DNA from 3 places in the Paractinoplanes abujensis genome. Region 1 is predicted to be linked to each of the others. Evidence: riboswitches for the same ligand, from Rfam matches in the RefSeq annotation. Region 1 holds a riboswitch; each other region holds the start of a gene.
The links. Region 1 has a riboswitch for cyclic di-AMP ahead of BKA14_RS01055 (LysM peptidoglycan-binding domain-containing protein). Riboswitches for the same ligand answer to the same signal wherever they lie in the genome.

Region 1 (3,263 bases):
GCGGCGAGCCGTTGCCGTTGATGTCGATCTTCTCGCCGATGTCGTAGTCGCCCGCGTCCTCGGTGCTGCCGGCGTGGAACTCGACCATGCTGCCGAAGATGTCGCTTGTGGCCTCGTTCAGGCCGCCCGATTCGCCCGAGTAGGTGAGCCCGCCCGGCACCACGTTCTCGGTGACGCCGTGCGACATCTCGTGCCCGGCCACGTCCAGCGCGACCAGCGGCTTGGCGTTGCCCGTGCCGTCGCCGTAGGTCATCTGGGCGCCGTCCCAGAAGGCGTTCACGTACGCGTTGCCGTAGTGCACGCGGGAGGGGACACCGCGCCCGTCGCCGAAGATGCCGTTGCGGCCGTGCACGTCCTTGAAGTAGTCGAACGTGACCGCGGCGCCGAAGTGGGCGTCCACGGCGGCCGACTGCCGGTCGGCGGGTGCGCCTGTGCCCCAGGTGTTGTCGGCGTCGGTGAACGTGGTGCAGGTGCCCGACGTGCGGTTGTTCATGTCGCAAGTGGAACCGTTACCGCGTACGGGATCGATCAGCGTGAAGGACTCCCCGGCCGGCGTCGATTCGAGCGCGACCGGGCCCGAGTAGATGCTGTTCCCGGTGCCCGCGATGTTCTCGATCTCGTCGTACGAGCCGACGACCTTGCCGGTCAGGGCGTCCGAGATGACGTGGAAACGGGACGGGGTCTGACCGTCGGGCTGCCAGCCGGTGATGACGGTCTCCCACGACAGCGTGCCGATGCCGCTGCTCGCGTCGACGAACAGCTCCGGCGTCCCGGCCTGGGTGATCGTGCCCCGGAACTGGCCCTTGGCCGTGGCGGCGGCGCCGGCGGCGGTGACCGACGGCTTGGTGCCGAGGCTGAGCGGTTTGGCCAGGCCGGCCGACGCACCGGCGAACTTCCCGGCCTTCGTACGGATGATCACGTCACCGCCGTAGACGCGCAAACCGTCGTAGGTGCGGGTGTAGCGGGTGATGCCGTTCTTGTTGCTGTAGACCGTGTAGCGGTCCTTGGCCGACTTCTTGATCGCCGATCCGGCCTGGTCGATGAGCGACGAGCCGGGGGTGACCGGCGCGGCGGACGCGGTTGTGGCGGTGGCCACCAGGCCCCCACTGGCCAGGGCGATGGCGCCGGCCAGCGCGACAGCAATTCTCACGTGTTTCCTCCCCACGAGGTACAGACATCCACGTCTGTCTATGCGAGAGATCCTCACAGTTCGCGGGACGGCGCGGGGAGAAATCGCCTGTAAAGTTTAAGTTTCCATTTAGTTGGGTCGATGTCCAGCTTGTCGCGGGGCAGCTCACGGGGCGAATTCGGGCACCGATCCGGCTGTCCACACAGTGGGACGCGGCGCGCGCGTCCGGCCCGATCGGCAAACCGGGCCGGACGCGCGGACGACTCAGAGGGCGAGCCGCTGACCGGGATAGATCAGGCTGGGGCTCTTGAGCACCGTCTTGTTGAGCTGGTAGAGCGCCTTCCAGCCGCCCTTGACGTGCTGCTTGGCCGCGATGGAGGCCAGCGTGTCACCGGAACGCACGACGTAGTGCTTGCCGGAAGCGGGCTTCTTGGCGGGCGCGGCCGGCTTCTTCGCGACCGGCTTGGCGGGGGTGCCACCCTTCTTGCCGCACGTGGGCCAGGCCCCGATGCCCTGCCCCTTCAGCACCTTCTCAGCGATCTTGATCTGCTCCGCCTTGGTGGCCTTGTTGGCGGTCGGGGCATATTTCGTTCCCCCGTACGCCTTCCAGGTGCTGCGGCTGAACTGCAGCCCACCGTAGTAGCCGTTGCCGGTGTTGATGCTCCAGTTGCCGCCGGACTCGCACTTGGCGACGGCGTCCCAGTTCACGCTCGCGGCCTGGGCCGGCGACGCGGGGCCGAGCAGGCCCACCGCGCCCGCGACGCCCGCGACCGTCAGGCCGAACGCGACACGGGTCTTCTTAGCGATCTGTGCCATGAAAGAGCTACCTCCACGCCTGCGAGGTGAGCTGTCGGGTTCGGGCTGGGCTGCCCGGCCGCGCGCAGGCGGCTTCACCCCGAGGCGCGCCGGCTGGGAACAGCGGCGCGCCGAGGAACTTGTGGGTCCCCCGCTCCATGCCTGGGTTCGTTTCCGCACGGGCGGCGGCAGGATTCGGCGTTCCGCCCGGGGTGCCCGCGACTGCGGGACTCGGCCGACGGTAACCAGGCGACGACCCGTACAGCCAAATCCGCGGGCCGAATCGTGAACTTCGACTCATCGATCCGGGAACCCTGGAGGCCCGTTCCTAGTCTCACTGGTGTGATCCGTGCCCTAGCAGCGTTTGTCCTGGTCTGTGGCGTGTTGGCGACCGCCGCGTGTGGTGGCGACAAGGTGCCCGGTGACGCCGCTCGCATCAAGGTGAAGCTGGTCGCGACCGACGCCGCCCCGGTGGCCCGGGCCGTCAACACGTTCGGCTTCGACCTGTTCGCCCAGCTCGACGAGAAGGACGCGAACACGGTCACGTCCCCGGTGTCGGTGTCCGTGCTGCTGGCCATGGTGTCGGCCGGCGCCGACGGGGACACCGCAGCCGAGATGGCGCGGGTGCTGGGTCTGCGCGAGGGTCAGGACGAGCGGGTCGGGGCGCTGCTGCGGGAGCTGGCCGACACCGAGGACGTGACGTTGTCGGTGTCCGACGCGCTGTACAACAACGGCCCGCTCGAGGACGACTACGCCGACTTCGTGCGGCACAGCTTCGGCGGCACCGTGGAGGACGCCGATCTGGGGTCGGCGGAGACGGCTGAGAAGATCGACGACTGGGTCGACGAGAACACCGGCGGCCGGATCAAGGGCATCGCGCGCGACCTCGGCCTGCCCAGCGCGCAAGCCACCCTCGTACTGCTCAATGCGGTGTACTTCCTGGGGACGTGGCAGAACGAGTTCCTCATCTTCCTCATCACGCGCGACGAGAAGTTCACCACTCCCGGCGGGCCGGTCACGGTGCCCACAATGCACCACTCGGGCGGTTCCTACGGCTATGCCGAGCGCGACGGCTTCCGCATGCTTCGTCTCCCGTACGGCGAAAACGGGCGCTACGGGATGGAGATCATCCTGGCTGAGGACGGCAAGATGGCCGGTGCCGCCGACTGGCAGGCGCTGAGCGGCAGCCTGGCCCCGCGCGGTTTCGAGGACATCGCGCTGCCCCGCTTCGAGCTGCGCTGGGCCGGCCAGCTCACCAAGCCGCTGCAGAAAATGGGCATGACCAGCGCGTTCGACCCGGCACGGGCGAACTTCCGGCCGATGTCACCGGACGGCCGAC
Region 2 (3,263 bases), 5.8 Mb from region 1:
CACTGCGCCCGGCGCCGACGCGACCAGCACCACATTGGGGAACAGGCTCGCGGCCAGGCACGATTCGTCGAGCACGGTGCGGACGCCGGTGCCAGCGGGCAGAGTGACCAGCGGATGCGCGACGAGCTCGGTCAACGGGATGCGGTCGAGGCGGGCCACTTCGGAGTCGGCGGGCGCCATGGCGGCCAGACCTTCGCGCACAATCACCTGCGACTCCAGGTGTTGCGGAGGTTCGCCGGCCACGCCCACCAGGGCCACGTCCACCGTGCTGACCCGCACACCCGCGACGAGCCGGTCGGAGTTGTCCTCGATCAGGTCGAGCTCGATCGCCGGATGCTCGCGGCTGAAGGCGGCCAGCGCGGCGAACAGCGGCTTGACCTCGCATCCGGTCACCATCCCGACCGTCAGCTGTCCTCGCACGAGCCCCCGCACCTCGTCCACTGCCTGCCGCAGACCGGCGGCGGCCTCCAGGGCTGCTTTCGCGTACGGGAGGGCGGCCGCACCCGTCTCGGTGAGGCGGGCGGTGCGTCCCGAACGGTCGAACAGCGGCGCTCCGATCTCGTGCTCCAGCGCCTTGACCTGCGAACTCACGCCGGACTGGGTGATGCGCACGCGTTCGGCGGCCCGGGTGAAGTTCGCCTCCTCGGCCACGGTTACGAAGTACTCCAGCTGACGCAGTTCCATAACTCCCAATGCTAGTTCCCATAAGAACTATGCGTTGGACTTGTCGACCCGGCCGGAGCAAGGTGGACGCATGACCGAACGCGAGAAGGCCAACCGTCCCGAAGACCTGACCCGCCTCTTCGTTGAGCGTGCCAACGCCAAAGACGCCGAAGGGCTGGCTCTGCTCTATGAGGAAGACGCGGTGATGGCCTATCCGCCCGGCCGCCAGACCGTCGGCCGGGCCGCGATCCAGCGGCTGTGGGAGGAGGCTCTGCCGCACATGCCGTCCTTCACGCCCGAGGAGCCGTTGCCCACGCTGATCAGCGGCGACCTGGCCCTGACGTCGACGCCGCCGAGCGACGGTGCCGGCGCCCGGGCCCAGGTGGTGCGTCGTCAGCCTGACGGCACATGGTTGCGTGTCCTCGACCAGCCGGAATTCGTCAACCCGGCCTGAGGCGACCGGCGTCTGTCACAGCGCGAGCGGCTGACCGGGATAGATCCGGTGCGGGCTGCTGAGCACGTCGCGGTTGAGGCGGTGCAGGGCGCGCCAGCCGCCGGGATAGTTCGTCCGCTGGGCGATCACGGCCAAGGTGTCTCCGGCGCGCACGATGTAGACGCGTTTCTTCGCACGGGTAGGCGTCGAGCGGGTGACCGAGCCGGCTGTCGCGGTGGCTTGTGCAGTCGGTGCGTCAGTGGTTGTTGCTTGAGCCGTTGCCGCCGCGGCTGCTCTGTCAGCGCGGGCCTCGGCGAGTTGGGCGGCTCGATACTGCCTGGTCGACGAGGCTCGACGGCCGCATGTGGGCCAGGCCCCCAGGCCCTGGCCGTCGCGCACGCGTTCGGCGATCGCGATCTGCTCGGTCCGGCTGGCCTGGTCGGCGGTGCGAGCGAACCGTGACCCGCCGTAGGCGCGCCAGGTGCTGCGGCTGAACTGCAGGCCGCCGTAATAGCCGTTGCCCGTGTTGATGCTCCAGTCGCCGCCCGACTCGCATTCGGCGATGGCGTCCCAGTTGACCTCGGCCGTGGCCGCGGGTGCGGCGGCGGCCGGCGTGGTGGCGATCGGCCCGATCAGAGAGGTGATGCCGGTGACGCCCGCGGTGGCGATGGCTAGTGCGGCGCGGGCAGATGGACAGACTCGTGCCATGACATGAACCCTCCACGCCTGCGAGGTCAGCTGTCGGGTTCGGGCTGAGGTGCCCGGCCGCGTGGTGTGGCGGCTTCACCCCGAGGCGCGCGGACGCGCCGAGGAACGTGGGTCCCCCGCTCCATGCCGTTGAGGTTCGTCCCGTCGGGCGGCGGCAGGACTCGGCGTTCCGCCCGCGGTGTCCGCGCAGCGCGGACAGGGCCGGCTCTGAGGCCGTGAAAGACCCCTCACCAGCCGGATCGATAGAGGAACAAACGGCTTGAGACTAAACCGAACGAGCGGTTGGCGGAGCGCTGATGCAGAATCCAGAACCATGACCGATCGAGCCAGGGATCACGATATCGTCGTCTACGGCGCCTCCGGGTTTGTCGGCGCGGTGACCGCCCGTTACCTCGCCGAACACGCGCCGGAGGGCACGCTTCTGGCCCTGGCCGGGCGCTCCGAGCCGCGCGTGGCCACCGTCCGCGACAAGCTGGGCGTCGACTGGCCGATCATCGTGGCCGACGCCGCCGACACCGAGGCACTGGCCCGCCTCGCCGCCTCGACCCGGGTCGTGGTGACGACAGTGGGGCCGTACCTGAAGTTCGGCCAGGCGCTGGCCCGGGCGTGCGCCGAAGCCGGCACGGACTACGTCGACCTGACCGGCGAGGTGGTCTTCGCCCGGCGGAGCATCGACGCCAACCACGAGACGGCCGCGCGCACAGGCGCCCGGATCGTGCACTCCTGCGGTTTCGACTCGGTCCCCTCCGACCTGGGCGTCCACGTCCTCGCGCAGCAGGTCGCGGCCGACGGCGCCGGGGAGCTCACCGACACCACGATGGTCGTGACCAGCATGCGGGGCGGGGTCAGTGGCGGCACGATCGACTCGATGCGCCAGCAGCTCGACGCGGTCAAGAACGATCGCGGCCTGCGCCGGCTGGCCGCGAGCCCCTACTCGCTCAGCCCCGACCGGGCCGGCGAGCCCGACCTGGGCCGGCAGAGCGACGTCGCCACCGTGCGCGGCGCCGACGTGGATCCGACGCTGCGCGGCACGCTCGCGCCGTTCTTCATGGCGTCGTACAACACCCGCGTCGTCCGGCGCAGCAACGCCCTGCTCAACTGGCGCTACGGACGCCGCTTCCGCTATCGCGAGCTGCTCAGCGTCGGGGCGTCGTCCCTTTCACCGCTCGTGGCAAACGGGGTCAAGGTCGGCTTCGGCGCCCTGGTGGCGGGCATGATGCTGCCGCCGACCCGGTTCGTGCTGGACCGCCTGCTGCCCAAACCGGGCAATGGCCCGAGCGAGCGGGCGCAGCGGGAAGGCCACTTCACCTTGGACTTCTTCACCACGACGACGACCGGCGCCCGCTACACGGCCCGTTTCCGGGCCAAGGGCGACCCGGGGTACGCGGCGACCGCGGTCATGCTCGGCGAGTCGGCGCTGGCCCTGGTGCACGATCGCGACGCGTTGCCGGCCTCGCCG
Region 3 (3,263 bases), 6.1 Mb from region 1:
CAACCCTCGGGCGAGAAACCGCCGTCGGAATTGCGCGGCGCGGGAGCAGCGGCCGGCGATTTGGCCAGCACGATGCCGTGGGTGAGGCTCTCGCCGCCGACCAGCGCGAGCGCGTCGTTGGCCGCCTTCTTCTGCTTGCTCATGGCCACGAGGTTGGTCTTACGCTTCTTGACCTCGGCGTCGAGCGCGGCTTTCTTGGTGTTGACCTCGTTGATGACCTTGTTCAGCTCGGCCAGCTTGCGGTCCTGCATCGCGTTGATCTCTTCGAGCGAGACCGCCTTGGCCAGGAAGTCGTCGGAGTTCTGGCTGCCCAGCAGGAAGCTGGCCGCCCCCAGGTGGCCAGTTCGATACTGCTGGCCGGCGATCGCGTTGACCTCGGGGAGCAGCGCGAGACGCTTGCCTTCAGCCAGTCTGATCTCCTTGGCGAGCCGCCTCTGCTCGGCTGTGGATTTCGTCACGGCGGCCTGGGCCGCGACGAAACGCCGGTTCGAGGACTCGATCACATCGTCGAGGGTGGCGTTCTTGCCCACCGTGTCACCCGCGCTGCCCTCGCTCGGAGCGGTGTCGTCGCCGGGCTCGGCCAGCGCCGGCGAGGAGGGCACGGCCAGGAAAGACAGGGCCACGATCGGCGCCAGGGCAAGCATCAGCCACCGGCGGGGTCGTACGGTCAATGCAGTTCCTTCCGGTAAACCGCCGACCGGGTTAGCTGACGGGTTCGGGACGGAAGCGATCCCTACCGCTTGCGCGGATGCACCCCACTGACCTGGTTCCCCGGCTCGCCTCGCGGCGATTGGGCGGTGGTCTGCCGGCACCTCGGGGGCGGCGCCACGGCGGCAGAACCGGCGGCTAGTTTACCCGAGAGTTCGCGCTCCTTCAGGACCAGAGAATGAGCAATTTAGTAGTCACTCGAACACATTCTGTAATTGCCGTGACGGGGCGTCGCCGGTGAAATGCAGCGCGTGTGATAACTGTCGATCTCGTGATGAAGTCGGTATGGTCGGGGCGGTCTCCACCCCCAAGGAGACCGCCGCCTAATCGCCCTGCCGGGCGAACCGGGGAACCAATCTTTCCGGGGTGAATCCGCTAACCAGCGGTAGGGATTACTTCCGTCCCGAACCCGTCAGCTAACTCGGTCGGCGGCCGACGGAAGGAACAGGTGTGCGGCACAAGACTGTCCGGCGACGAACGGCGGCCCTGCTGGCCCTGCTCGTCGCGCTCTCCGGGCTGACCCTGGCGGTGGCCGGACCGGCCGCCGCGGCGCCGGGTGACAACGGCGACGACGGCGAGGGCGCCCCCAAGTCCCTGATCCAGCAACTCGAGGCTGCCTCCAAGGGCTTCGTCGAGGCCAAGGAGGCCCTGGCCCGCTCCAAGACCCGGCAGGCCCAGCTCGCCGCCAAGCTCAAGGAGCTCGACGCCGACCTGGCCCCCCGGCAGGCAGCCATCGACGAGATCATCCAGAAGTCGTACCGGACCGGCCGGCTCGGCCCGATGACGGCGCTGCTCGGCGCCGAGTCGGGCGGCGGCTTCCTCGACCGCGCCGAGACGCTCGAAACGGTTGCGGTGCGCGAGAACCAGGTGGTGGCCGACCTCAAGGCCACCCGTGACGGCCAGCGGAAGGCCAAGCTGGCCATCGACGCCGAGGTGCGCAAGCAGCAGGGGCACGTCAACACGATGGCCAAGCGCAAGGTGCAGGCCGAGAACGCGCTCAAGGCGGCCAACACCGGCGGCTCGGACCGGACCGGCGAGGACGCCCCGGAGTCGACCGACGGCGGGTCCAGCGACAAGGCCACCCCCGCCCCGCGTAACAAGGACGGCTCGCTGCCCGACGAGAGCTGCTCCGAGAACGATCCCACCACCAGCGGCTGCCTGACGCCGCGGACCCTGCACGCGCTCAAGCAGGCCCAGGCGGACGGCTTCACGCGCTACGTGGCGTGCTTCCGCGAGCAGAACAGCGGCGAGCACCCCAAGGGGCAGGCGTGCGACTTCGCGGCCGAGAAGAAGGGTTTCGGCGGCGTCGCGTCGGGTGGTGACAAGACGTACGGGACCAACCTGGCCAACTACTTCATCAACAACTCGGACCGGCTGGGCGTGCTCTACGTCATCTGGTTCAAACGCATCTGGTTGCCGTCCAGCGGCTGGAAGGCGTACTCGAGGGGCAACGGCGACCCCTCGAGCGACCACACGAACCACGTGCACTTGTCGGTCAGGTAAGTCCCCGGAGTGCGAGACCTACCCACCTACTTGTTGACGTAGGTCTCGTACTCCTTCATCACGTCCTCGGTCGGGCCATCGGCCCGGATCACGCCGGACTCCAGCCAGATGGTGCGCTCGCACGTGTCGCGGATCGACTGCTCACTGTGGCTCACCAGGAAGACCGTGCCGGCTTCCTTGCGCAGGTCACGCACCCGTTGCTCGCTGCGCTTGCGGAACTTGGCGTCACCGGTGGCCAGCGCCTCGTCGATCAGCAGCACGTCGTGCTTCTTGGCCGCGGCGATCGAGAAGCGCAGCCGGGCCGCCATGCCCGACGAATACGTCTTCATCGGCAGTGAGCTGAAATCGCCCCGGTCGTTGATGCCGGAGAACTCGATGATGCCGGCCGCTTCCTTCTTCACCTCGGCCGGTGACATGCCCATGGCCAGGCAACCCAGCTCGACGTTGCGCTCGCCGGAGAGCTCGTTCATCAGCACCGCGTTCACACCCAGCAGCGACGGCTGACCAGCCGCGTAGATGCCGCCTCCGCGCTCGACCGGGAGCAGCCCGGCGATCGCCCGCAGCAGCGTCGACTTGCCCGAACCGTTGGTGCCGATCAGGCCGATCGCCTCGCCCTTGTAGGCCACGAAGCTGACGCCCTTGACCGCGTGCACCTCCCGTACGGCGGCGCTCTTCTTGCCCGTGACGATGCGCTTGAGGCTGGCCAGCGGCGTGTTCGCGCCCGGCGCGACCGAGCCGTAGATGCGGTAGACGATGTGCGCGTTGTCCGCGATGACGGTGGGTTCCCGAGTGTCAGCCACGGCCGTAGCCCTTCTCTCCGCGCCAGAAGTAGACGTAACCCCCGAAGCTCACCAGCGCCGTCCAGATCACCGCCTGGATCCACAGCAGCGGCGCCGGCTGCGCCAGCTCGACGTTCTCCATCAGTGCGTGCCGGACCAGCTCGATGAAGATCAGCAGCGGGTTGGCCTCGACCAGCGCGAGCTGCCAGCCGTGCAGCCGCTCGGCGAAGAACGTCACCGGGTAGAGCACTGCCGACCCGTACATCCAGATCC

Region 2: linked by a shared signal. The riboswitch ahead of BKA14_RS45235 (LysM peptidoglycan-binding domain-containing protein) and the one ahead of BKA14_RS01055 (LysM peptidoglycan-binding domain-containing protein) in region 1 are both predicted to bind cyclic di-AMP.
Region 3: linked by a shared signal. The riboswitch ahead of BKA14_RS29195 (coiled-coil domain-containing protein) and the one ahead of BKA14_RS01055 (LysM peptidoglycan-binding domain-containing protein) in region 1 are both predicted to bind cyclic di-AMP.

What each region holds. Positions count from the first base shown of each region.
Region 1 covers NZ_JACHMF010000001.1:306,535-309,797, reverse strand. The annotation lists gene BKA14_RS01060 (M4 family metallopeptidase) at 1-1,150, opposite strand, end outside; gene BKA14_RS01055 (LysM peptidoglycan-binding domain-containing protein) at 1,394-1,945, opposite strand; cyclic di-AMP (ydaO/yuaA leader) riboswitch at 1,948-2,105, opposite strand; gene BKA14_RS01050 (serpin family protein) at 2,306-3,263, shown strand, end outside.
Region 2 covers NZ_JACHMF010000001.1:6,144,547-6,147,809, reverse strand. The annotation lists gene BKA14_RS28135 (LysR family transcriptional regulator) at 1-684, opposite strand, end outside; gene BKA14_RS28130 (YybH family protein) at 755-1,117, shown strand; gene BKA14_RS45235 (LysM peptidoglycan-binding domain-containing protein) at 1,133-1,804, opposite strand; cyclic di-AMP (ydaO/yuaA leader) riboswitch at 1,806-1,949, opposite strand; gene BKA14_RS28120 (saccharopine dehydrogenase family protein) at 2,118-3,263, shown strand, end outside.
Region 3 covers NZ_JACHMF010000001.1:6,391,341-6,394,603, reverse strand. The annotation lists gene BKA14_RS29200 (coiled-coil domain-containing protein) at 1-671, opposite strand, end outside; cyclic di-AMP (ydaO/yuaA leader) riboswitch at 675-807, opposite strand; cyclic di-AMP (ydaO/yuaA leader) riboswitch at 1,019-1,155, shown strand; gene BKA14_RS29195 (coiled-coil domain-containing protein) at 1,159-2,211, shown strand; gene BKA14_RS29190 (ABC transporter ATP-binding protein) at 2,238-3,011, opposite strand; gene BKA14_RS29185 (ABC transporter permease) at 3,004-3,263, opposite strand, start outside.